4 regions of the Streptomyces sp. CB03238 genome follow, and region 2 is predicted to be linked to each of the others. Evidence: riboswitches for the same ligand, from Rfam matches in the RefSeq annotation. Region 2 holds a riboswitch; each other region holds the start of a gene.
What was found. Region 2 has a riboswitch for cobalamin ahead of BKD26_RS25170 ((2Fe-2S)-binding protein). Riboswitches for the same ligand answer to the same signal wherever they lie in the genome.
Positions count from the first base shown of each region.

Region 1: linked by a shared signal. The riboswitch ahead of BKD26_RS30005 (energy-coupling factor ABC transporter permease) and the one ahead of BKD26_RS25170 ((2Fe-2S)-binding protein) in region 2 are both predicted to bind cobalamin.
Region 3: linked by a shared signal. The riboswitch ahead of BKD26_RS31330 (ABC transporter substrate-binding protein) and the one ahead of BKD26_RS25170 ((2Fe-2S)-binding protein) in region 2 are both predicted to bind cobalamin.
Region 4: linked by a shared signal. The riboswitch ahead of metE (5-methyltetrahydropteroyltriglutamate--homocysteine S-methyltransferase) and the one ahead of BKD26_RS25170 ((2Fe-2S)-binding protein) in region 2 are both predicted to bind cobalamin.

Region 1 is NZ_NBCN01000021.1:9,423-14,881, forward strand. It holds gene dhaM (dihydroxyacetone kinase phosphoryl donor subunit DhaM) at 1-240, shown strand, start outside; gene BKD26_RS29995 (DUF2637 domain-containing protein) at 1,058-1,780, shown strand; gene BKD26_RS30000 (DUF1918 domain-containing protein) at 1,854-2,048, shown strand; cobalamin riboswitch at 2,219-2,464, shown strand; gene BKD26_RS30005 (energy-coupling factor ABC transporter permease) at 2,493-3,176, shown strand; gene BKD26_RS30010 (energy-coupling factor ABC transporter substrate-binding protein) at 3,173-3,550, shown strand; gene cbiQ (cobalt ECF transporter T component CbiQ) at 3,557-4,306, shown strand; gene BKD26_RS30020 (ATP-binding cassette domain-containing protein) at 4,303-5,148, shown strand; gene BKD26_RS30025 (hypothetical protein) at 5,218-5,459, shown strand, end outside.
Region 2 is NZ_NBCN01000014.1:105,270-110,728, forward strand. It holds gene BKD26_RS25160 (MFS transporter) at 1-650, shown strand, start outside; gene BKD26_RS25165 (transcriptional repressor) at 832-1,215, shown strand; gene BKD26_RS25170 ((2Fe-2S)-binding protein) at 1,463-2,158, opposite strand; cobalamin riboswitch at 2,306-2,489, opposite strand; partial or broken gene BKD26_RS25175 (pirin family protein) at 2,646-2,810, opposite strand; gene BKD26_RS25180 (hypothetical protein) at 2,906-3,718, shown strand; gene BKD26_RS41540 (hypothetical protein) at 3,715-4,125, shown strand; gene BKD26_RS25185 (hypothetical protein) at 4,172-4,492, shown strand; gene BKD26_RS25190 (nuclease-related domain-containing protein) at 4,679-5,459, shown strand, end outside.
Region 3 is NZ_NBCN01000023.1:27,852-33,310, reverse strand. It holds gene BKD26_RS31350 (hypothetical protein) at 1-471, shown strand, start outside; gene BKD26_RS31345 (hypothetical protein) at 478-726, shown strand; gene BKD26_RS31340 (hypothetical protein) at 732-1,232, opposite strand; gene BKD26_RS31335 (GlxA family transcriptional regulator) at 1,382-2,356, shown strand; cobalamin riboswitch at 2,433-2,624, shown strand; gene BKD26_RS31330 (ABC transporter substrate-binding protein) at 2,654-3,697, shown strand; gene BKD26_RS31325 (iron ABC transporter permease) at 3,742-4,845, shown strand; gene BKD26_RS31320 (ABC transporter ATP-binding protein) at 4,842-5,459, shown strand, end outside.
Region 4 is NZ_NBCN01000013.1:56,354-61,812, forward strand. It holds gene BKD26_RS41505 (hypothetical protein) at 1-1,843, shown strand, start outside; gene BKD26_RS24110 (enolase C-terminal domain-like protein) at 1,939-3,024, shown strand; cobalamin riboswitch at 3,091-3,314, shown strand; gene metE (5-methyltetrahydropteroyltriglutamate--homocysteine S-methyltransferase) at 3,446-5,459, shown strand, end outside.

The DNA of each region.
Region 1 (5,459 bases), on a different contig from region 2:
CAGGCGGTGACGACGGTCGACGGCGGGGCGGGCGTGGCCGTCCTGGTGGACCTCGGCAGCGCCGTCCTGACGGTGAAGGCCCTGCTCGCGGAGGGCGACGAGCTCCCCGACGGGACCCGGCTGGTCGACGCGCCGTTCGTGGAGGGCGCGGTGGCGGCGGTGGTCACCGCGTCGGCGGGCGGTGACCTGGACGCGGTGGCGACGGCCGCGTCCGAGGCGTACGGCTACCGCAAGGAGTGAGGCGAGGCGCTGCCGAAGAGGGGCGGCGGCCCCTGGCCTCTCCCGCACGCGGACGGAACGGTGTCCCGCGCACGGCCAAGACGCTCGACGACGTCCGTGACCGGCGGACTCGGCCCACACCGCAGCGCGGCCCGGTTTCGGCCGGTCAGGGTTTCCGCTGCGCTCGCCACTTACAGGAGAAGCGGCTTTTCCGGCGCAGAATATGACTTGCCGGAAGGTGATTCATCATTCCAACGGGCGTTCCGCCCGGCTCGTTGGTCGACCACGAGCGACAAAAGGGCGAGTTACTGGCGTGTCCGAGACACGCCACAGTCCGATAAAAGACCCGTCGAAGCACCCATATGCCCCAATGGCGTCACCCGAGTGACGCGCATCCGGATCATGATCGAAGGCGTTAGGGGGACTATGACCACCGCACCAACACCTGTCTCGTCTCCTCGCGGCTTCCTCGGAGGAGGTTGGGACAACCGCCCTCGGGCCACTCGGGCAGGTAAATGGACATTGACCCAGAGGTTCGGCGCATATCCCGTCGGCAAAAGCGCGACTTTGCACAATGACAGCCAGTGCATCGAATTGCATTACTCCTCCTCGGTCCTGGAGGACTTCTTGATGGCGATGAGCCGCATTCAGGCCGAGTTCGACCGCCGATCACAGGCTCTTGAGCCGGTCGCCGTCCACGGCGGCGAGTTCCCGGGACAGCGCTGTCATGTATGAGACGCACAGTCGCCGGGACCAGCCCTCTTCTCACTCACCGTCGGATTTCCCCACCCCGCCGTCGCCCGAGAGCCGGCCCTATCGTGCGGCCGGCCGTCAGCCGCTGCCTCCCCTGGGTCCGCTGGACCCGCTCTGGGACCCGGCGGAGGAACTCGCCTGTCTTTTGCAGGAGTCCGTGCCTCCCGAGCACGTCGACGCGTTCGCGTCCGCGGTACCGGTGCAGGAGACCGCCCATGACGCGTTCGAAGCCGACCACTCACTGGCCGGCCTGGAACAGATCACCGCCCAGCTGTCACCGGTGCGGCCCCCCACCCCGAGCCACCGCCGTGTCTCCCCGAGGAAACGCGCGCTCACTCCCCTGCAGACAGGGAGCTTCTTCACTGCCGCGCTCGCTGCTGTCATCGTCTCCATGGTCAGCGTCTACGGCGGCATGGTCACCTACGACCCGTTGCGCCACGTCGCCGAACCGCGCACTCCCCGCCATGTGGTCGGCTGGTGGCCTCTGCTCGTCTACGGCCCCTGGATGGTCGCGTCCCTCTCCATTCTGAGAGCGGCCCTCCACAGGCGCCGCGCGGCCCATTCCTGGTGCGTCGTACTGCTGTTCTCGACCATCGCCGTCATACTCTGCGTGGCGCAGGCCCCACGGACCATCACTGATGCGGCCGCAGCCGCCCTGCCCGCCGTCGCGGCGCTGGCCTGCTTCCAGCAACTCGTCCGCCAGATCACGCTGACGCGCCCCCCTCGCCAAGCAGCGCCCCGGCACCGCAATGTCACACCCTCACCACCCCCACCACGGCGCGAGGGATCGACTCCTCCGATCCAGTGACACCGTGCATGCGGCCATGCCGGCGCGGGGATTTCCTCCCGCGACCGGAACCGAATCGGCAGGAGGCACGATCATGCAGGCCAGCGTGGGTGACAGGCTGCTCGTCCATGGACGGATCGTCGGGCAGGGCAACCGTACGGCAGAGATCATCGAGGTGCTGGGGTCGGACGGCACGCCGCCTTACCGTGTGCGCTTCGAGGACGGGCACGAGACCATCATGTCGCCCGGCCCGGACACCGTGGTGAGGCACTTCCCCTCCCACGGCTGAGGCTCTCGAGCCGTCTGCCGCACCCGAAGGCCCTGCCGGGACGTCCCGGCAGGGCCTTCGGGCTGTCCGGGCGGGCGAGCACCGTCTTGGCCCGGCCAGGCTGCGCCCGGCCCGTCGTGGCCCGGCCCGGCCGGCGCCGGCCGGTGCCGACCGGACGCCCGCGCTGGTGCGCGGGTTGTGATGTACCTGGTCAACGCACTACTGTCACAGGGCCTTGGTGTACGGGAAACCGGTGCGGTACCGGTGCGGCCCTCGCCACTGTGATCGGGAAGTCCGGCTCCACTCCCTGGGAAACCACCCCGGGAAAGCCACTGGAACACCGCGGGAGACCGCGGGGTCCGGGAAGGCGGAGTCGCGGCGGCATACCCCATGCCATCCCGTCAGCCAGGAGACCGGCCAAGGCGCGTTGTCCATCCACGAGGTGCTGGAGAGGGTCTCCCAACCATGCATATTGCCGAGGGGTATCTACCCCCTGCACACGCGGTCGCCTGGACCGTCGCGGCCGCTCCCTTCGTCGCCCACGGCGTACGGGCCCTGACCCGGGAGGTCAAGGCCCATCCCGAATCGACTCTCCTGCTCGGTGCGTCCGGTGCCTTCACTTTTGTCCTGTCTGCCCTGAAGATTCCGTCGGTGACGGGCAGTTGCTCGCACCCGACCGGTACGGGACTCGGCGCGATCCTGTTCCGGCCGCCGATCATGGCGGTGCTGGGCACCATCACCCTGCTCTTCCAGGCGCTGCTGCTGGCACACGGCGGCCTGACGACCCTGGGCGCCAACGCCTTCTCGATGGCGATCGTCGGCCCATGGGCCGGGTTCGGGGTGTACTGGCTGCTGCGCCGCTTTGACGTGCCGCTGATGGTCAGCGTGTTCTTCGGGGCGTTCGTCGCCGACCTCTCCACGTACTGTGTCACCAGCGTGCAGCTGGCGCTGGCGTTCCCCGACCCGAGCAGCGGTGTCGCCGGTTCGCTGGCGAAGTTCGGCTCCATCTTCGCGGTCACCCAGATTCCGCTGGCGGTCAGCGAGGGCCTGCTCACCGTGCTGGTGATGCGGCTGCTGACGCAGTCCAGCAAGGGCGATCTGGCCCGGCTCGGCGTCCTGCCGATGAAGAAGGAGGCCGTGGCCCGATGAGCCGTAACGCCAAGATCAATACGCTGCTGCTGCTCGTCGTGGTCGCGCTCGCCGTCCTCCCGCTCGCGCTGGGGATGGGTGACCACAAGGAGGAGCCGTTCACGGGCGCCGACGCGCAGGCCGAGACGGCCATCACCGAGCTGAAGCCGGACTACGAGCCGTGGTTCAGCCCGCTGTACGAGCCTCCGTCCGGCGAGGTCGAGTCGGCGCTGTTCGCGCTCCAGGCCGCCATCGGGGCGGGGGTGCTGGCGTACTACTTCGGGCTGCGGCGCGGGCGCCGGCAGGGCGAGGCACGGGCGGGCGTGGACGCGGGGCCGTCGGGCCCCGACGCAGCCGAGGCCACCGGGGCCGGCGGCCGGCAGCCCTCCGTCTAGCCGCCGATGCTGCCGATCGACGCGGCGGCGCACAGCAGTCGCTGGCGCCGCCGTCACCCGTGCGAGAAGGCCGTGCTGGGCTTCGGCCTGACGGCGCTGGCCGTGTGCCTGCCGCCGTGGCCGGGCGCCGTGCTCGTCGCCGCCGCGACCCTCGTGGTGCTGCTCGGCCCGGCCGGGGTCGCGCCCCGGCAGCTGTGGCGGGCGTGGCGCATCCCGCTCGGCTTCTGCGTGACGGGCGCGGTTCCGCTGCTGTTCCAGGTGGGTGGGACGGGCGGGTTCATCACGCCGGCGCCGGACGGGCTGGTGCACGCGGGGCAGTTGCTGCTGCGTACGTCGGCGGCCTCGCTCGGCGTGCTGCTGTTCGCGTTCACCACGCCGGTGTCCGACGTGCTGCCCCGGCTGGTGCGGGCCGGGGTGCCGGCGCCGGTCGTCGATGTGGCGCTGGTGATGTACCGGATCAGCTTCCTGCTGCTGGACGCGGTCCGGCGGATCCGGGAGGCGCAGGCGGCGCGGCTCGGGCTGACGAGCCGGGCAGCCACCTGGCGGTCGCTGGCGGGCCTGGGCGCGACGGCGTTCGTGCGCGCCTTCGACCGGGCGGCGCGGCTCCAGACGGGGCTGGCCGGGCGCGGTTACGTCGGAACGCTGCGGGTGCTGGTACCGCAGGTGGCGGTCTCCGGGCGGTTCCTGGGCGCCAGCGCGGCGCTGCTCGCGGGTCTCGTCGCCCTGACTCTCGTACTCGAAAGGTTCCTGCCATGAATCGTGACGCCGTCGTGGAACTGGTCGGTGCGGGATACGCCTACGAGGACGGCCCCGCCGTGCTGCGGGGCGTCGACTTCACCGTGCCCGAGGGGCGGTCCATCGCGCTGCTCGGCCGTAACGGCAGCGGCAAGACCACGATGCTGCGGTTGCTGAGCGGCGGGCTGCGGTGCGCGAGCGGGCAGTTGCGCCTGGAGGGGCGGGACGTGTCGTACGACAGGGCGGGGCTGACCCGGCTGCGTACGACGGTGCAGCTGGTCGTGCAGGATCCGGACGACCAGTTGTTCGCGGCGTCGGTGGGCCAGGACGTGTCGTTCGGGCCGATGAACCTGGGGCTGACGGAGGCGGAGGTACGGGAGCGGGTGCGCGAGGCCCTGGAGGCGCTGGACATCACGGCGCTGGAGGACCGGCCGACGCACCTGCTGTCGTACGGGCAGCGCAAGCGGGCCGCTATCGCGGGCGCCGTCGCGATGCGACCCCGGGTCCTCATCCTCGACGAGCCGACGGCCGGCCTCGACCCGCACGGCCAGGAACGGCTGCTGGCGGTCCTGGACCGGCTGCGGGCCTCCGGGACGACGGTCGTGATGGCCACGCACGACGTGGACCTGGCGCTGCGCTGGGCCGACGACGCGGCGGTGCTCACCCCGGACGGCCTCCGCACCGGCCCGGTCGCCGAACTGCTGGCGGACGGCGCCCTGCTGGACGCGGCACGCCTGCGCCGCCCGTGGGGCATGGCGGTGGCGCGTGTGCTCCGGGAGCGGGGCCTGCTGGGCGCGGAGGAACCGGGCCCGCGTACGCCGGAGGAGCTGGAGGAGTGGGCTTCGGCGGTACGGGGGGCGTAGGGCCGGTGCCGACGGTCGGCGAGTAGGGTCCCACCGTACGGTTGTGGTGGTCGACGGGGGCGGGGGACGATGCGGCGCTGGGTCAAGGTCTCGGTGGCGGCCGCGGTGGTCCTGGGCGTGGGCGGCTACGTCGCCGAACCCTACGCGCAGGACTGGATGCTCGCCCGTGACGCCTGCGACGGGGCCCTTCCGCCGGACGCGGTGGAGCAGCTCACGCCCGATGACGCGCATCTGCTCGACGAGACGTCCCGCCTTCACGAGGGTCTCGGCTCGTACACGTGCCGCCTCACCGCCGAAGGCGGGGCCAGGGA
Region 2 (5,459 bases):
GTCCTCGGCGTACCGGGAAGCCCGAAGGGCCCGCGGAGCCGCAGCCTGGCTACCTCGCCTCGTTCAAGCTACTGGGCGCCCTCCCCGGTGTGGTCCCGCTGCTGTGCGTCGCCATGCTGCGGACGGCGGCGTTCATGGGCTACCTCGCGTACCTCGCGGCCTTCTACGACGAGCGCTTCGGCCTCGACCCGGGCGTCTTCGCCGTCGTCTGGACCCTGAGCGGCACCTCGTTCTTCCTGGGCAACCTCCTCGCCGGCCGCCTCCTGAGCGCCGAGCGCCCGAAGTTCCCCAGCGAACGGCTCATGGCACTCGCCCTGCTGGTGGCACTGGCGGCACTGGTGGGCGTCTTCTTCACCCACTCCCTGCTCCTGGCCCTTCCCCTGACCGCACTCATCGGTGCCGGTCACGCGACCGTGGCCGCCTGCGTCACCACACTGCTGGTACGACGCTGCGGCTCGCTTCGGGGTACGGCGCTGAGCATCAACGCCGCCGGGATGAGCTTCGGCGTCTTCCTCGGCGCCGGCCTCGGCGGCGTGGGTCTGGCGCTGGGCGGATATCCGGGCACGGCCGCGGCCCTCGGAGCGCTGACGCTCGCAGCACTCGTCTGCGCCCGCCTGGTCAGCCGCTCGTCGGTGAGCGGGAAGGACTGAACGCCTCGCGGTGACGTGACGCCCTGGCCTACGCGGACCCCTACGGGCCTTTCGCCTCCCGTGGGGGTCTGCGGGCTCTCCGCGGCGCGGAGCCCGTGCCGGCGGGGCGAAGGCGCCGATCGACCCTGATCACAGCAGTAGGGAGTCCGTTGTGGCGGCAACAGCCCCCACAGGCAGGCGCATGACACGCCAGCGTGCGGCCGTCCTGGAGGCGTTCGCCGAACGCTCCGACTTCGTTTCGGCCCAGGAACTGCATGCGATACTGAGCTCGGCCGGCATCCGCGTGGGGCTCTCCACCGTCTACCGGGCCCTGCAGGACCTGGAGCGCGCCGGCGGCGCCGACGTCGTACGCGACGACATGGGGGAACGCCTCTACCGTCACCGGCCGGTGGCAGAGCACCGCCACTACCTCGTCTGCCGCCGCTGCCGCCGCGGTCAGCCGCTCGACTCCGACGTCGTCGAGCACTGGGTCGCCCACGTGGCCCGGAGCACCGGCTACTCCGACGTGGAACACACCCTCGAGCTCGTCGGAATCTGCGGCCTCTGCCGTACCAACGGCGGATAAGGAGGCGCCCTCTTGTACGCGCCTCCTTATCCGGCCGTGCGCCCACACCCCTGAGCCCGACGGCCACCCGCACATACGGGTCCTCGGCACGCTGACGCACGCCCGTGAGGCCGGGGCGGCGTCCATGGGTCCCGGGCCCACCAGCCCGTCGTGGAATACCTGGCCGGCCGCGCTCCCGCCGGCACCACCTGGCTCCACCTGCGTATTCAGGGAGGCGAGGAGCAGCTCGTCTCCTGCCTCCCGCCCGTCAGGCACGGTCGCCGTTGAGGACGCAGTCGCCGCAGAACCCGTTGCCCGGGACGCGGTAGTAGAGACAACAGCTGCGGCGGCGGTAGGTGAGGGGTTCGGCGGTGAACACCCCCGCACCGGCCAGCGGTTCCCGGCTCAGCAGGGCTGCGGCGAGCCGCAACGCCGAGTGCGGTGCGTGCGGGACACGAAGGGTCAGCACCCGGACGGCCCCGATGAGCGCGGAGGCGGCGTTGCCGCGCATGACGTGGGCGGACAGACCGAAGTGCCGTGCAAGGGCGGTGCCCAGGGGCAGGAGGTTCTGTACGAGTACCGTGGCGTGGACGGCGTCATGCAGCTCGCCGTCGGCGACCGCGCCCGGCTCGGGCATCCAGAGGTCGATCGGCCCGGACTCGGCCGCGCGCCACCACAACCGCTCAGGGGCGAGGTCGGGAGCCCGCCCGCTCAACGCGGCGCCTGCCAGGGCGATCGACCACAGGCGGGCCGCCGTCCCGATGTGGAGGGTCGATGCGGCCACCCGCTTCTGGTCCGTACCGAGCCGCTCACCCACGTCCGCAACGTACGCCGCCAGCAGCTCGGGGTTCTCGTAGAGGCCGGTCAGGGGCCGGAACCGCGCGGAGTCGGGCCTCGGCCCGCAGGAGACCGCGAAGTAGGGGCCGATGGCGGAGACCCGCCTGAGGGTGTCGGTGGTCGTCACGTGCGTACCGCCCCGCTGAGGGCCTGGACGATGTCCGGTGTACGTCGGTGTCGGGGCTGCGCGGCATGAATCCACGGCTCGGACAGGCTGTCATGGGCACCTGGGCACACGGGTGCCACCATCCTCTCTCGGGGAACTCCGCCCCGGTACGTCGAGGTGCGACGGCGTGAGTCTCCTGACTCGGGATCGACGCTCTCCCGGCCTTCCCGCCCTCAACGGGGCCGTGGCCATAGCGGGTTCGCTCCCCCAGCACAGTGGCGGTACCGTGCCGGAATCTCACCGGCTTCCTCGTTCCGCCGTCGCTTGTCGAACGCAGCATCCCATCACGTCGAGCGCCGGCACCAGGCTCACCCGTGTGCGACCGGCCACACACCGGTAGCACACCGGAGGGCCCCGCCGGTCACCCCGGCTCGATCAGTGATCGCCTCACCCTGGTGAGATTTGCCGCGCCCGGGTACACACTCGCCCCCGACCACGCCATTGCAGGTCAGCGCACCCTTCCTCGCGGTTTCAGCGCCACCGGGGGCAGTTCGGGAGCAGGCAGCCGGCCCCCTGCGTAGCCTTCCACTTCGCCGAAGCGGGTGGTGGTCATCCAGTCGGCGCGGGCTTGGGCGATCTCCTCGTGGGTCCGGCCCACGAAGTTCCACCACATACTGCAACCTCAGCGCATCAATGCAGGTCAGGCATGTCGTGGACCGTCGGCGGTCAGCAAACCGTCAGCATCGGTCCTCGAGGAGTCTCCGGCACATGGTGAGCAAGACCCTGGCCCGCGGTATGGGCACGTTCTTCAAGGACTGCGAGCATCCGCGGTCCAGGTGGTCGAAGTGCCCGCACCTGTACAAGGTCCGGTACCGGGACGGGGCCGGGAAGCAGGTGGAGGAGTCGGGGTTCGTCACCCAGGACGAGGCGATCCAGCGGTTGACGGATGTCTACAACGCGAAGAAGGCGGCTCCGCATGGTCGGGCGAAGGCCGAGCGGGTGGCGAAGTACGGGGCGATGCGCTTCGGGGAGTACGCGGCCGAGTGGAAGGCCGGCCAGCGCGACCTCGCTCCGGCGTCCGTGCGGCACCTGGACTCTCTGCTGGAGCATCACCTGCTCCCGGCTCTCGAAAGCCGCCGGATGAGCACCTTCGACCACAAGGTCGTGGACGGGTTCATCCGCACAATGGAGCGCAACGGCGCCGGTCTGGCCACGCAGTCGAACGCCTTCGACAAGCTGAAGGCGATCCTCCTGGACGCCCACCGGCTGGGCATCTACGACGACAACCCCCTGGAGGGCGTCAAGCCACCCCAGTACGACCCGACACGCGCGGTCATCCCCTCCGTCGCCCAGCTACGGCAGATACGCACGGCCGGCGACGACACGTTCCTGTTGTTCGCCGACCTGATGAGCGGCTGCGGCATGCGCAACGGAGAAGCCGCCGCCGTCAACCTCAACAACATCGTCGCCGACGACGTCTACCGCATCACCGAACAGGTCAACCAGACCACCGGCCAGTACGGGAGGTTGAAGCACCGCAAGGTCGGCGACTACAAGACGTCCCACTGCTCCCACGAGTGAAAGAGACCATCGAGTGGTACGCAGACAAGCACGGCACCACGGACGGCTACCTCCTACGACATCCCAAGGACTCCACCAGAGCCTTCCCCTACTACTACTTGGGAAATCAGTGGCAGAAGATCATCAAGAAGGCCGACCCAGCCGACATCCCTCAAGGAATGGTGCTCTACAGCTTCCGCCACTTCTTCGCGTCGAACTGCCTCACCCACGGCATCCCGATCACTGACGTCGCCGAGTGGATGGGCCACAGGAGTCTCGACATTCACCTTCAGGATTTACCGGCACCTCATGCCAGGCTCCATCGGAAAAGCCGCCAAGATGCTGGACCTCGGTCTCGTCGCTTGATCACCAGCGACCCGGACACGACGACCGAGCCGCGCCAGACTTCGCTGGTGGCTCATACTTGACGCGGCACTCTTTCGACCTCCCTAGCAAGTGCTTACCGTCGATTGCATGGCCAATGGGGTGTTCCATACGAAGTACGGCATTGAGATCAACTTGACCTACGAGGATCTCGGTCACCCCAACCGGCTGGGGTTGCTGGAAGAGATCATTCAGCCCGTCGGGCAGCGTGACCGCACTTTGCTGCAGTGCCTCACCGACCAGCGGGGCGGCCAGTGTCAGTGCGCCTTGGCGGACAAGACCCCGTGGATGTTCATACGTCGGCAGCGGCGTGGCGGCCAAGTTGTCCTGGTCGCAGCGCACCTGCCGATGACGCACGGTCGTGCCCCGCATCGTGGTGTAGGGGATCAAGGGTTACGCGTTCCGGTTTGAATCCCTGACGATCGCCGCGGAAGCGGCGGCCCACGATGCGCCCTGCTGAGGCGAGTCAGACCGTTCGCGCGGTGGAACCCCGCCTCCGGCCTGCGAATCCCAGTGCCTTGATCCCTCACACCACCCGGCGGGACGCCATCGCGCTTTTCGTAGCCGAGCGCATTCGCGGATTCATAGACTGCGACGATGCTGACCGAAGTGCTTTCCGACCACCCCGGCCGTCAACTCCGGCAGACCGAGGGGGCGATCGAACGCCACCATCACGACGTTGCCGAGCACTCAGCGGCTGTCGCGGACCTTCGAGCACGGCACGCCGCGTCACGGCGGTGGTGGCAGCTCGGCAAGCGGCTGACGCAGTACTTTGAGGTGCGCGAGCTGGAGGCCAAAGCACCAGTCATCGATCCGGCACTCCTCCACCGCCGGGCGCAGCAGGAAGCAGGAGTGCTCGCCGAGGACACGGTGACCCACGCGCTCCAAGAACTGTCGGACGAATGGCTCTTGTTCCGCGGGTACACCAACCGCAGAGGCGAGATCGACCACCTCCTCGTCGGACCGGGCGGTGTCTGGGCGATTGAGGTCAAAGGACGCAACGTATGCGTGCACATACAGGGCGACTACTGGAGTTATGAAAAGTATGACCGGTACGGAAATCTCGTCGGCCAGGGAGCGTTGACGGACCGCCGAGGCCGCAGCTGGGGCCGTCAGGTCAGCGAGCCCGCCTCCGCCCTGCAGACCTTCCTCGCCACGCGCGGCGTGTACACCACGGTCCACACAGCTGTCGCGGTCATCAACGACCGGGCGAGCTTGGGCGTCTGCGACAACTGCCCCATCGATGTGGTGAGCATCGGCACGCACTACCTGCTGGACTCCATCCAGGCCCAGTGGCCGGTCTTCGACGCCGGCACCTGCCACAAGATCGCTGCGCTGATACGCCGCGACCACAAATTCCACGCGCAGCGCCGTGGAT
Region 3 (5,459 bases), on a different contig from region 2:
ACGCGGGTGAAGCTCACCGGCCGTTGGGATCTCGCCGGAGTGCTGGGCGAGCGGCCCGGGGAGCCGGAATTCGTCACCCTCTCGATGGACGGCGACATCCTGCTGGGGGTGACCACCGAGGAGGACGAGGTCTGGCTCATCGCCGTGGACCGCCGCCCGGGAGAGCGGCAGGAGGAATGGGCCAGGTCGGCTGCCCGGGGGTCCCCGGAGGAGCGGGCAGCCGCCTGGGCATCGCTGGTTCGGGGACCCGGCCCTTCGGAGCGGCTGCGCGACGTGTGGGCACAGGGGCTGGGCCTGAACCCGGCCATCCCCGATGAGCTGCTCGCCGGCCTGCTGGGACGGTCGCCCTTCCTGCTGTGGCGTCACCTGCCGGCAGCGGTCGTGGACGCGGCCGTGGCCCACCCGGACTGGAGTGTGCGCGGCCGGCCGAGGCGCAGCCGGACATCACCGCCGAGCAGTGGGCCCGGCTGATCCTGGGTGAGCAGGACACCCGGCATCGCCCTCGAGGACGTACGGCACCGGGCGGCGACCGACCCGCGGCGGACGGCCGTGTCGGCGGTGCGGTTGCTCGACGACCCGCACGAGCACGTACGCCACGCGGCCGCCGGGCACCCGCGGTTGCCCGCGACGCAGCTGGTCCGGTTGTTGCGTGACACCGACACGGCACTGGCCGCGGCCCGGCATCCGGGGCTGCCCGTCCCCATCATGGAGCACATGCTCCAGTGACGTCGTCAGGCCATGACGGCCATCGCGAGGGCCCCGAAGACGTCGACGACACAGCACCATTCCGACCATGCCCGGGGCACGACCCTTCCGGTCCGATGGTGGGTGAAGTCCCAGACCCCGTGGGCCAGCCAGCCGGCAGCCACGACGTAGAGGCCGAGAGCGCCGTCGACGGCCAGAGCGACCAGTGCCACGGCCGCGAAGCCGAGGAGGCCCGCGATCTGAATGACGAGGACACCGGGGCGGCGCAGTTCGCCGCGCAGTGATCCGAACAGCAGGTAGCACAGCGGCATGACGATGAGGAGGGCGGCCAGGAGCCGCACGGGCGGCACACCGTCGACGAAGGTGGCGACCACCAGGGCGAGTGCCAGCACGGTGGGCCACCGGTGGCCGAGGGCGCCCAGCATGCGCCCGGCACCGGAGGGCGAGCTCTCCCGTTGAGGACGAGCGGGAGCCGGGCGGGTGCCGTCGTCGCGGTTGTGGTGGTCGTCGCGCGTGGTGCGGGTCATGGCGTCCCCCGAGTGATGATGGCTGGAGCGTTGTGGCAAGCGGGCCTTGCCGGCTCCACTGTCCGGCTCGGCCGGCCCCGGTCGTGCGCGGAGGCGGGATCGATGTCCGTGGCCTTGGGGTACCGGTCCTTCCGGCATAGGGTCGCCGCATGGCGGAACGGCTCATGGTGGTGGTCGGCTACGAAGCGGCCGAGTTGCTGGACATCGCGTGTGTGACCACGAGCCTGGCCATGGCCAACGAGATCGGTGACCCGTCCCTGCCGTACCGGGTGTGCGTGGCCGGGCCGGGCGGCGGCCCGATCGTCTGCGGCTCGGGGCTGGTCCTGCAGAGCCAGCAGCCCCTGGAACGGCTCGTCGGCCCGCTCGACACGTTGGTCGTCTCGGGCGGCCTGGGATTCGAGCGGGCGGCCGCCGACCCCCGGATCGTGGGCCACGTCCGGCGCCTGGCCAAGGAGAGCCGACGGATCGCCTCGGTGTGTACGGGGGCGGGGGTCCTGGCCGCCACCGGGCTGCTGGACGGGCGCCGCGCCACCACCCACTGGCGGTTCGCGCCGCAGTTCGCCGCCCGCCACCCGGAGGTCTCGGTGGACCCCGCACCCATCTACATCCGTGACGGGAACGTGTACACGGCGGCCGGGATCACCAGCGCGATGGACCTGACCCTCGCGTTCATCGAGGAGGACCACGGCCCCGAACTGGCCCGCAAGGTGGCCCGGGCCCTCGTCGTCTACCTGCAGCGGCCGGGCAACCAGGCGCAGATGAGCCTGTTCACCGCCGCCCCGCCGCCCCGCAACGAGCTGGTCCGCGAGCTAGTCGAGCACATCACCGCCCACCCGGACCACGACCTCGGCACGGCGGCGCTCGCCGCACACGCGGGAGTGACGCCACGTCACCTCACCCGGCTGTTCACCGAGCACCTCGGGCAGGCGCCGGGCAGGTTCGTCCGGCTGGCGCGTACCGAGGCCGCCGCACATCTCCTCACCTCGACGACGCTGCCCATGGCGAGTGTGGCCGCCCGCAGCGGATTCGGCTCCGCCGAGTCACTGCGCCAGGCGTTCACCAGCCGGTACGGGATCTCACCGTCCCGCTACCGGGCCGCGCAGCTCCGGCAACTGCCCCGGTGACGATGCCCGGGCCGCCTCCGTACCACCGACGGGGGCGTACGGCGGCCGACCGCACGCCCTTTTGCGCTCCACTGAAGGAAACGTAGTATCACCTGGTCATCACCGCGACGGGAGACAGGAAGCCGGTGCGAATCCGGCACGGTCCCGCCACTGTGACCGGGGAGTGGAACCTTCGAGGACGCCACCGCGTACGTACGTACAGCGCGGGAAGGCAAGGGGGAACGTCGATCCGGGAGTCAGGACACTGGCCTGTCGCGGGCCCATTCCGAGGAGCGCGGACTCCCCAGGAGGCTTTACGTGTACGACGGCACCCACCGTCCCTTTCCCCTCCCCTCATCCCGCCATGCCCTGCGGCGACGGGCACTCGCCACGGCCCTGTCCGCCGCGTTGTCCGCCGCCCTGCTGACCGGCTGCGGCACGGAGGGCGAAACCCGTGACCGAGGCGGCGCGGCCACGTCCGTGAAGGGGTTCCCGGTCACCATCGACAACTGCGGCATCCGCACCACGTACGACGAACCCCCCTCCCGGGTGGTCACCATCCACCAGCACCCCGCCGAGCTGATGCTCGCTCTGGGCCTGAAGGACAGGATGGTCGGCACCGCGTTCCCCGACTCGGCCGTTCTACCCGCGTACCAGAAGGACTTCGCGGCCGTCCCGGAGCTGGCGGAGAAGGAGCCGTCCTTCGAGACCGTCCTGGAGGCCGAGCCCGACTTCGTCTATGGCGGCTACGGAAGCGCGTTCGCCCAGAACGAGGGGCGGTCGCGCAAGGCGTTCGCCGACGCGGGCATCGACACCTACCTCAACCGCGAGTACTGCGGCAAGAAGCAGGTGTCCATGACGGACACGTACGACGAGATCCGTACCATCGGCAGCATCTTCGGCGTGCCGGAGCGGGCCGACAGGCTGGTGGCCGGTCTCCAGGACCGCATCCGGAAGGCCGGCGAGGCGGTCGGGGGCGCACCGCCGGTATCGGTGTTCGTGTACGACAGCGGCGACAAGTCCGCGTTCACCGCGGGCGGCAGGAGCCTGGGTACGGAGATCATCCGGCTGGCCGGCGGGCGCAACGTCTTCTCGGACCTGGACGACGTCTTCGGCGACGTCTCGTGGGAACAGGTGGTCGCCCGCAGGCCCCAGGTGATCGCGATCTACGACTACCGCGGTGCCGGGAGCGTGGAGCAGAAGAAGAAGTTCCTGCTCTCCCAGCCCGCCCTCGCCGACGTGCCCGCCATCAGGAACAAGCGGTTCGTCGTGCTGCCGCTCACCGCGACATTGGTCGGCGTACGGCCTCCGTACGCGGTGGAGGACCTCGCTCGAGGGCTGCACCCCGAGCGCTTCCGGTGACGGCCCGCACGCCCGCACGTACGCCGGCAAGCCCGAGCGGCACGATGACCGCACCCTCCCCTGGGCCCGGGTCGTCCCTCGCCGGACCCAGGGCGTACCCGCCGCGGGGACGGACCTACCTCCTGACGCTGGGGGTCCTCGGCGTGCTCCTCCTGGTCTCCGTCACGGCCGGGCTGGCCATCGGCTCGGTGCACGTACCGCCCGGCGAGGTGTGGAGCATCGTGGCGCACGGCCTGGGGGCCGACCGGGCGGAACCGACATGGTCACGCGCACGCGAGACGATCATCCTCGACGTACGGGCGCCACGCGTACTGCTCGGAGCGGTGATCGGACCGGGGCTCGCCGTCGTGGGCACGGCCATGCAGGCCCTGGTACGCAACCCCCTCGCGGAGCCGTACCTGCTCGGCGTCTCATCGGGCGCGTCCCTGGGCGCCGTCATCGTGATCGTCTCGGGCGTCACTCTCTTCGGAGCGGTGTCGCTGTCGGTGTCCGCGTTCGCCGGAGCACTGCTGACGCTCCTGCTCGTCTACACCACGGCCAGGGCCGGCGGGCGGATCACCTCGGTCCGGCTGGTGTTGTCGGGGGTGGCGGTGGCCGCGGTACTCACCGCGGTGATGCACCTGCTGTTGCTGACCGCCGACCGGGGCAACCAGACACGCGAGGTCCTCGCCTGGACCATGGGCGGCCTCGGCGGCGTCCAGTGGGCCACGCTGTGGCTGCCCGCGGCCACGCTGCTGGTGGGCATCGGTGTGCTGCTGGTGCAGGCCCGGCCGTTGAACCTGCTGCTGGCGGGCGAGGAGGCCGCCACCACGATGGGGCTGGACGTGGGGCGCTTCCGGGCCCGGATGTTCGTGTTGCTGTCCCTGCTCACCGGCGTCCTCGTCGCGGCGGCCGGACCGATCGGCTTCGTCGGGCTGATGCTCCCGCACATCGTGCGCTTCTTCGTCGGAGGCGACCACCGCCGGGTGCTGCCCACGGCGGCCCTGGCCGGAGCGGCCTTCCTCGTCTGGGCCGACATCGCGGCCCGTACGATCGCGGCCCCCATGGAGATCCCCGTCGGCGTCCTGACCGCGCTGTGCGGCGGCCCGTTCTTCCTGTGGCTGCTGCGGCGGGACGCCCGGCGGAACACCGACCGAGGAGTGGCATGACCGGGAACCACCTCGCCGTCGAAGGCCTCACCGTGAGCGCGGGGGCCCGCCATCTCGTACGAGATGTGTCACTGACCGCCGAGCCCGGTGAGGTGATCGGTCTGGTCGGCCCCAACGGAAGCGGCAAGTCGAGCCTGTTGCGTGCCGTCTACCGCGTCCTGCGCCCGGATGCCGGGCACATACGCGTCGACGGAACCGACGTCCGGTCACTTCCCGTGCGCCGGCTCGCCCGGACCATGGCCGTCGTGGTGCAGGAACCGGGTGCCGCCTTCGACCTCACGGTGCGGGACGTGGTGGCCATGGGCCGCACACCGCACAAGCGGCTGCTCGACGGCGACACCGCCGAGGACGCCCGACTGGTCGAGTCGTCCCTGGCGTCGGTCGACGCGGTGGGGCTCGCGGACCGTTCCTTCGACCGGCTCTCCGGCGGTGAGCGGCAGCGCGTGCTGATCGCCCGGGCGCTCACCCAGCAGCCGTCGCTGCTCGTACTGGACGAGCCGACCAACCACCTCGACGTCCGCCACCAGCTCGAGGTGCTGGGCGTGTTGCGTCGCCTGCCCGCCACGGTGCTGGTCGCGTTGCACGACCTGAACCTGGCCGCCTACTACTGCGAC
Region 4 (5,459 bases), on a different contig from region 2:
TCCCGAGGACCTGGTCCAGAAGGTGGTCGCGGTCGGAGGCCGCGCGCCCGGATCCGCCCGGTTGCTGCCGCTGCCGTACCGTCACGAGGGCGAGACCACCGCGGTGGTGACGGGCGCGCGGTCGCGGGCGGACGCGCTGTTGTTCACCGGGGTCGTGCCGCACGCGCTGGCCGACGCGGCGGGTGTACTGGACCGGCCGGCGATGTACGTGCCGTACAACGGCGCCACGCTGCTGCGGGCGCTCGTCGAACTGCTGCGGCTCGGGCACGACGTGTCGCGGGTGTCCATCGACACCCTGCGCCGCGACGAGGTGCTGGAGACGATGACGGAGGCCAAGCTGCCCACCGACCGGGTGCGGGTGCTGCCGTACCGGCCGGGGTTGACCTCGGAGGACGTCGTCGACTTCCACCTGGACGCCCGGGACGCGAAGAAGGCCCGGGTGGCCATCACCTGTCTCGGCTCGGCGTTCCACGTGCTGGAGCAGCACACGCACGCCGTGCGCCTGGCCCCGTCCCGGCACTCGATACTGGCGACCCTTCAGGCGCTCGTCCTGGCCACGGCCGGGCAGCACAGCGGGGACGCGCAGGTGGTGCTGGGCATCGTCGACCTGCCGGGCGCGGGCGCGGACGCGCGGCTGCCGGAGGACATACGGGTGCTCGGCGGCAGCCTGGCCGAGCTTCCGGACGGGCGGCGGCTGGTGGTGACGACGCGCGGGGTGCTGGAGACGGCGACGGAGCGGTTCACTCGTCTCCCGTTCCTCGACGGCCTGGCGGCCCGGCACGGCACCGCGCATGTGGGCTTCGGTGTGGGCCGTACGGCGGCGGAGGCCGAGGCACTGGCCCGACGGGCCGTCAACCGGGCACGCTGGGTGGGCATGGCGGCGGGTGCGGCGGCGGGTGTGGTGTCGATGGCTGACGACGTCGACATCGTCATCGCGCCGGGTGCGGCGGGCGTCGCGCCGGGTGCGGCGGGTGTCGCGCCGGGTGCGGCGGGCGTCGCGCCGGGGTCGGTGGGTGAGGCAGGTGGGGCGGGGTCGGTCGGCTCGGCGGGCGCGGTGGACGCGGTCGGGTCGGCGGGTGGGGCTGGGTCGGCGGGCGCGGACGGCGCGGCGGGCGCGGTCGGTTCGGTGAGGTCGGCCGGCTCGGATGGCGCGTCGGACTCGGCAGGCGCGGACGGCTCGGCGGGTGGGGCTGGGTCGGCGGGGTCGGCCGGCTCAGGTGGCTCAGCCGGCTCGGCTGGTTCAGCCGGTTCGCCGAACTCCCTTGGTTCGGCCGGTTCGGCCGGTTCGGCCGGTTCGGCCGGTTCGGCCGGTTCGGCCGGTTCGGCCGGTTCGCCGAACTCCCTTGGCTTGACCGGCTCCGCAGGCTCACCAGGCTCGGGCGACTCCGCGGGAGCGCCCGGCTCCACCGGCACCCCAGGCGCGCCAGCCTCGCGTGGCGCAATCGGCCCCGTGGGCTCACCCAGCTCCCCAAGCTCACCCGCGGGCTCACCCGCGCACGCCGCAGGCACCGCAGGCACCCCGGGCACCGCTCACCCCGCAGGCACCGCGCATCCCGTGGGCGCCGCTCACGCCGCGCACGCCAGGCCGGCGGAGGGGCCCGCGCTGCTGGCCCGGCGGGTGGGCCTGCACCCGCAGACGCTGGACCGGCTGCGGGAGCTGACCGCGGCGGACGGGGGCGCGGGGGTCACCGCCCATCGGGTCGCCGAGCACCTGTCCGTGCAGCAGCGCACGGCCCGCCGGATCCTCAAGCGGCTGGAGCGGGCCGGGATAGCCGTACCGACCGGCAGTCGCCAGGAAGGGCAGACCGGCCGTCCCCCGATCGTCTACCAGGTCCGTCTGTAGCCCGTGGATCGCGGATTACGGCCTGGGCCGAAACCCCCCACATCGCAGGCCGCCACGGTGGGAACGCCGTACGGCGGAGACGAAGGAGCTCGCGCGTGAAAATCGCCTCGTTCCACACCCGTGTCGTCCGTGCCCGTTATCGCCGCCCGTTCGTCATCAGCAGTGGCACCAGCCCCGACCTCGTCAGTCTCGTCGTGGAGGTCCGGACGGCCGACGGGGCATCGGGTTTCGGCGAGGCGTCGCCGATGACCGCGTACACCGGCGAGACTCTCGCGGGGCTCAGCGCGGCGGTGACCGAACATGTCGCTCCGGCGCTCGTCGGCCGTGACCCGCGCGACCTGGCGGGCGCGCATGCCGCGATGGACGCCGCCATCCGGGGCCAGCACCTGGCCAAGGCGGCGCTGGACCTGGCGCTGCACGACCTCGCGGCGCGTGCCGCCGGGTGGCCGGCGCACCTGCTGCTGGGCGGCGGGCGGGTGGGCGGGCCGGTGCCGACGACGTGGGTCGTGGGGCTGGGCACGGTCGACGAGATGGTGGAGGAGGCGGCCCGGTACGCGGCGGCCGGGTTCGGGCACATCAAGCTCAAGGGCGGCGACGATCCGGCGCTCGACGTGGAGCTGGTGACCGCCGTACGCAAGGCGGTGCCGGAGTCGGTGGAGCTGTCGCTGGACGCCAACGAGGGGTACGCCCCGGGCGAGGCGGCCCGTACGGTGGCCCGGCTCGCGGACGCCGGGCTGGACCTGGTGGAGCAGCCGCTGCCGCGCTGGGACCTGGAGGGACTCGCGGCGCTGCGCGCGCGGGGCGGGGTGCGGGTGATGGCGGACGAGTCGGTGCAGTCGGCGCACGACGCGCTGGAGGTGGTTCGCCGGGGCGCCGCCGACGTACTGAACATCAAGATCCTGAAGGTGGGCGGGCTGTACCGGGCGCGGCAGATCGCGGCGCTGGCCGAGACGGCGGGGCTCGCGGTGAAGGTCGGCACGATGCCGGAGCTGGGCGTGGCGACGCTCGCGGCCGCGCATCTGTCGGCGGCGCTGCCGCACGCCACGGTTCCGCCGGACCTGGTGGGCCCGCTGCTGGTGGAGGAGGAGCCGCTGGCGCCGGCGGCGTTCGCGGGCACGCCGGGGTCAGGGCTGGTGGAGCTGCCGGTCACGCCGGGGCTGGGGCACGGGCTGGGCGGCTGACGAACGGTCCGCTCCCCCGGAGCGGGGTTGGCGTGATTCGTGCGCTGTGGAGCATGGGCAGCGCTTAGGGTGAGGGGTGCAGCTGGTTCGCCCTGTCAGCCAGGCAGGCGCGTCGTAAGAGGGAATCCGGTGCGAATCCGGAACTGCCCCGCAGCGGTGAGCGGGAACGACCGCCGTCATCAGCACTGGGTCCACCACACGGGTCCGGGAAGCGACGGCCAGTAGGTGCCTCCTGCACAGCAGAGGCGCGCTCGCGAGTCCGAAGACCTGCCACTGCCCGTACGTGAGACACGCGTACGGAGATCTCGGTGACCTCGTGGGCGGGTCGGCGGTGGCAGCGGGCCGAGGCGTGCCCGCCGTTCCTTCGCGTGTCCGCGACCGGTCTCCGGGTCGCCCCACACGACTCGCGAAGGAGAGTGCCGTGACCGCCACCGTGTACGGATACCCGCGCCAGGGCCCGAACCGGGAACTGAAGAAGGCCGTCGAAGGCTATTGGAAGGGCCGTATTCCGGCCGATGAGCTGCGGGCCACGGCGGCCGGGCTGCGCCGGTCGCATTGGCAGCGGCTCGCCGAGGCCGGTGTCCATGAGGTGCCGACCGGCGATTTCTCGTACTACGACCATGTCCTGGACACCAGCGTCATGGTGGGCGCCGTTCCCGTGCGTCACCGGGAGGCGGTGGCCGCCGACGCGCTGGACGGGTACTTCGCCATGGCCCGGGGCACCGAGGACGTGGCGCCGCTGGAGATGACCAAGTGGTTCGACACCAACTACCACTATCTGGTGCCCGAACTCGGTCCGGACACCGTGTTCGCCGCCGACTCGGCCAAGCAGGTCGCCGAGTTGACGGAGGCGCTGGCCCTCGGGCACACCGCCCGGCCGGTCATCGTCGGGCCCGTCACGTACCTGCTGCTCGCCAAGCCCGCCCCGGACGCGCCGGCCGGCTTCGTACCCCTCACGCTGCTGGACCGGTTGCTGCCCGTGTACGCCGAGGTGCTGGCCGATCTGCGGGCGGCCGGTGCCGGGTGGGTGCAGCTCGACGAGCCCGCGCTCGTCCAGGACCGTACGGCGGCCGAACTGAACGCCGCCGCCCGGGCCTACCGTGACCTCGGTGCCCTCACCGACCGGCCGCGGCTGCTGGTCGCGACGTACTTCGACCGGCTCGGCGAGGCGCTCCCGGTGCTGGCGAAGGCGCCCGTGGACGGGCTGGCGCTGGACTTCACCGGTCCGGCGGCCGCCAACCTGGACGATCTGGCCGCCGCCGGCGGCCTGCCGGGCAAGCGGCTCGTCGCGGGCGTCGTCGACGGCCGCAACGTCTGGATCAACGACCTGGAACGGTCCCTCGCCACCCTGGGCACGCTGCTCGGCCTCGCCGGGCGGGTCGACGTGGCCGCCTCCTGCTCGCTGCTGCACGTCCCGCTGGACGTGGCGGCCGAGCGTGACCTGGACCCGCAGGTCGCCCGCTGGCTGGCCTTCGCCCGCCAGAAGACCGACGAGATCGTCACCCTGGCCCGCGGGCTGGCCGAGGGCGCCGACACCATCACCGCCCAACTGGCCGCCAACCGCGCCGTCCTGGGTGCCCGGGCCGGCTCGGCGCTCACCTGTGACCCCGCCGTACGGGCCCGTACCGCGGCTGTCACCGACTCGGAGACGCGCCGCTCGCAGCCGTACGCCCGGCGTGCCGCCGCGCAGGCCGCCCACCTCCGCCTGCCGCTGCTGCCCACGACGACCATCGGTTCGTTCCCGCAGACCACGGAGCTGCGGACCGCCCGCGCCGATCTGCGGGCGGGGCGCATCGGCCCGGCCGCGTACGAGGAGCGCGTCGAGAAGGAGATCCGGGAGGTGATCTCCTTCCAGGAGAAGGCCGGCATCGACGTCCTGGTGCACGGCGAGCCCGAACGCGACGACATGGTGCAGTACTTCGCCGAGCGGCTCACCGGGTTCCTCGCCACCCGGCACGGCTGGGTCCAGTCGTACGGCACCCGCTACGTCCGCCCGCCGATCCTCGCCGGTGACGTCTCGCGCCCCGAGCCGATGACCGTGCGCTGGACGCGGTACGCCCAGTCCCTGACCGACCGGCCGGTCAAGGGCATGCTCACCGGTCCGGTCACCATGCTGGCCTGGTCCTTCGTCCGTGACGACCAGCCACCGGCCGAGACGGCCCGCCAGGTCGCCCTCGCGCTGCGCGACGAGGTGAACGACCTGGAGGCGGCGGGCGTTTCGGTCATCCAGGTCGACGAGCCCGCCCTCCGAGAGACCCTGCCGCTGCGTGCCGGCGGCCGTCCCGCCTACCTGGCGTGGGCGACCGAGGCGTTCCGGCTCGCGACCGGCGGCGTACGTCCGGACACCCAGATCCACACGCACATGTGCTACGCCGAGTTCGGTGACGTGCTCGCCGCGATCGACGACCTCGACGCCGACGTGATCAGTCTGGAGG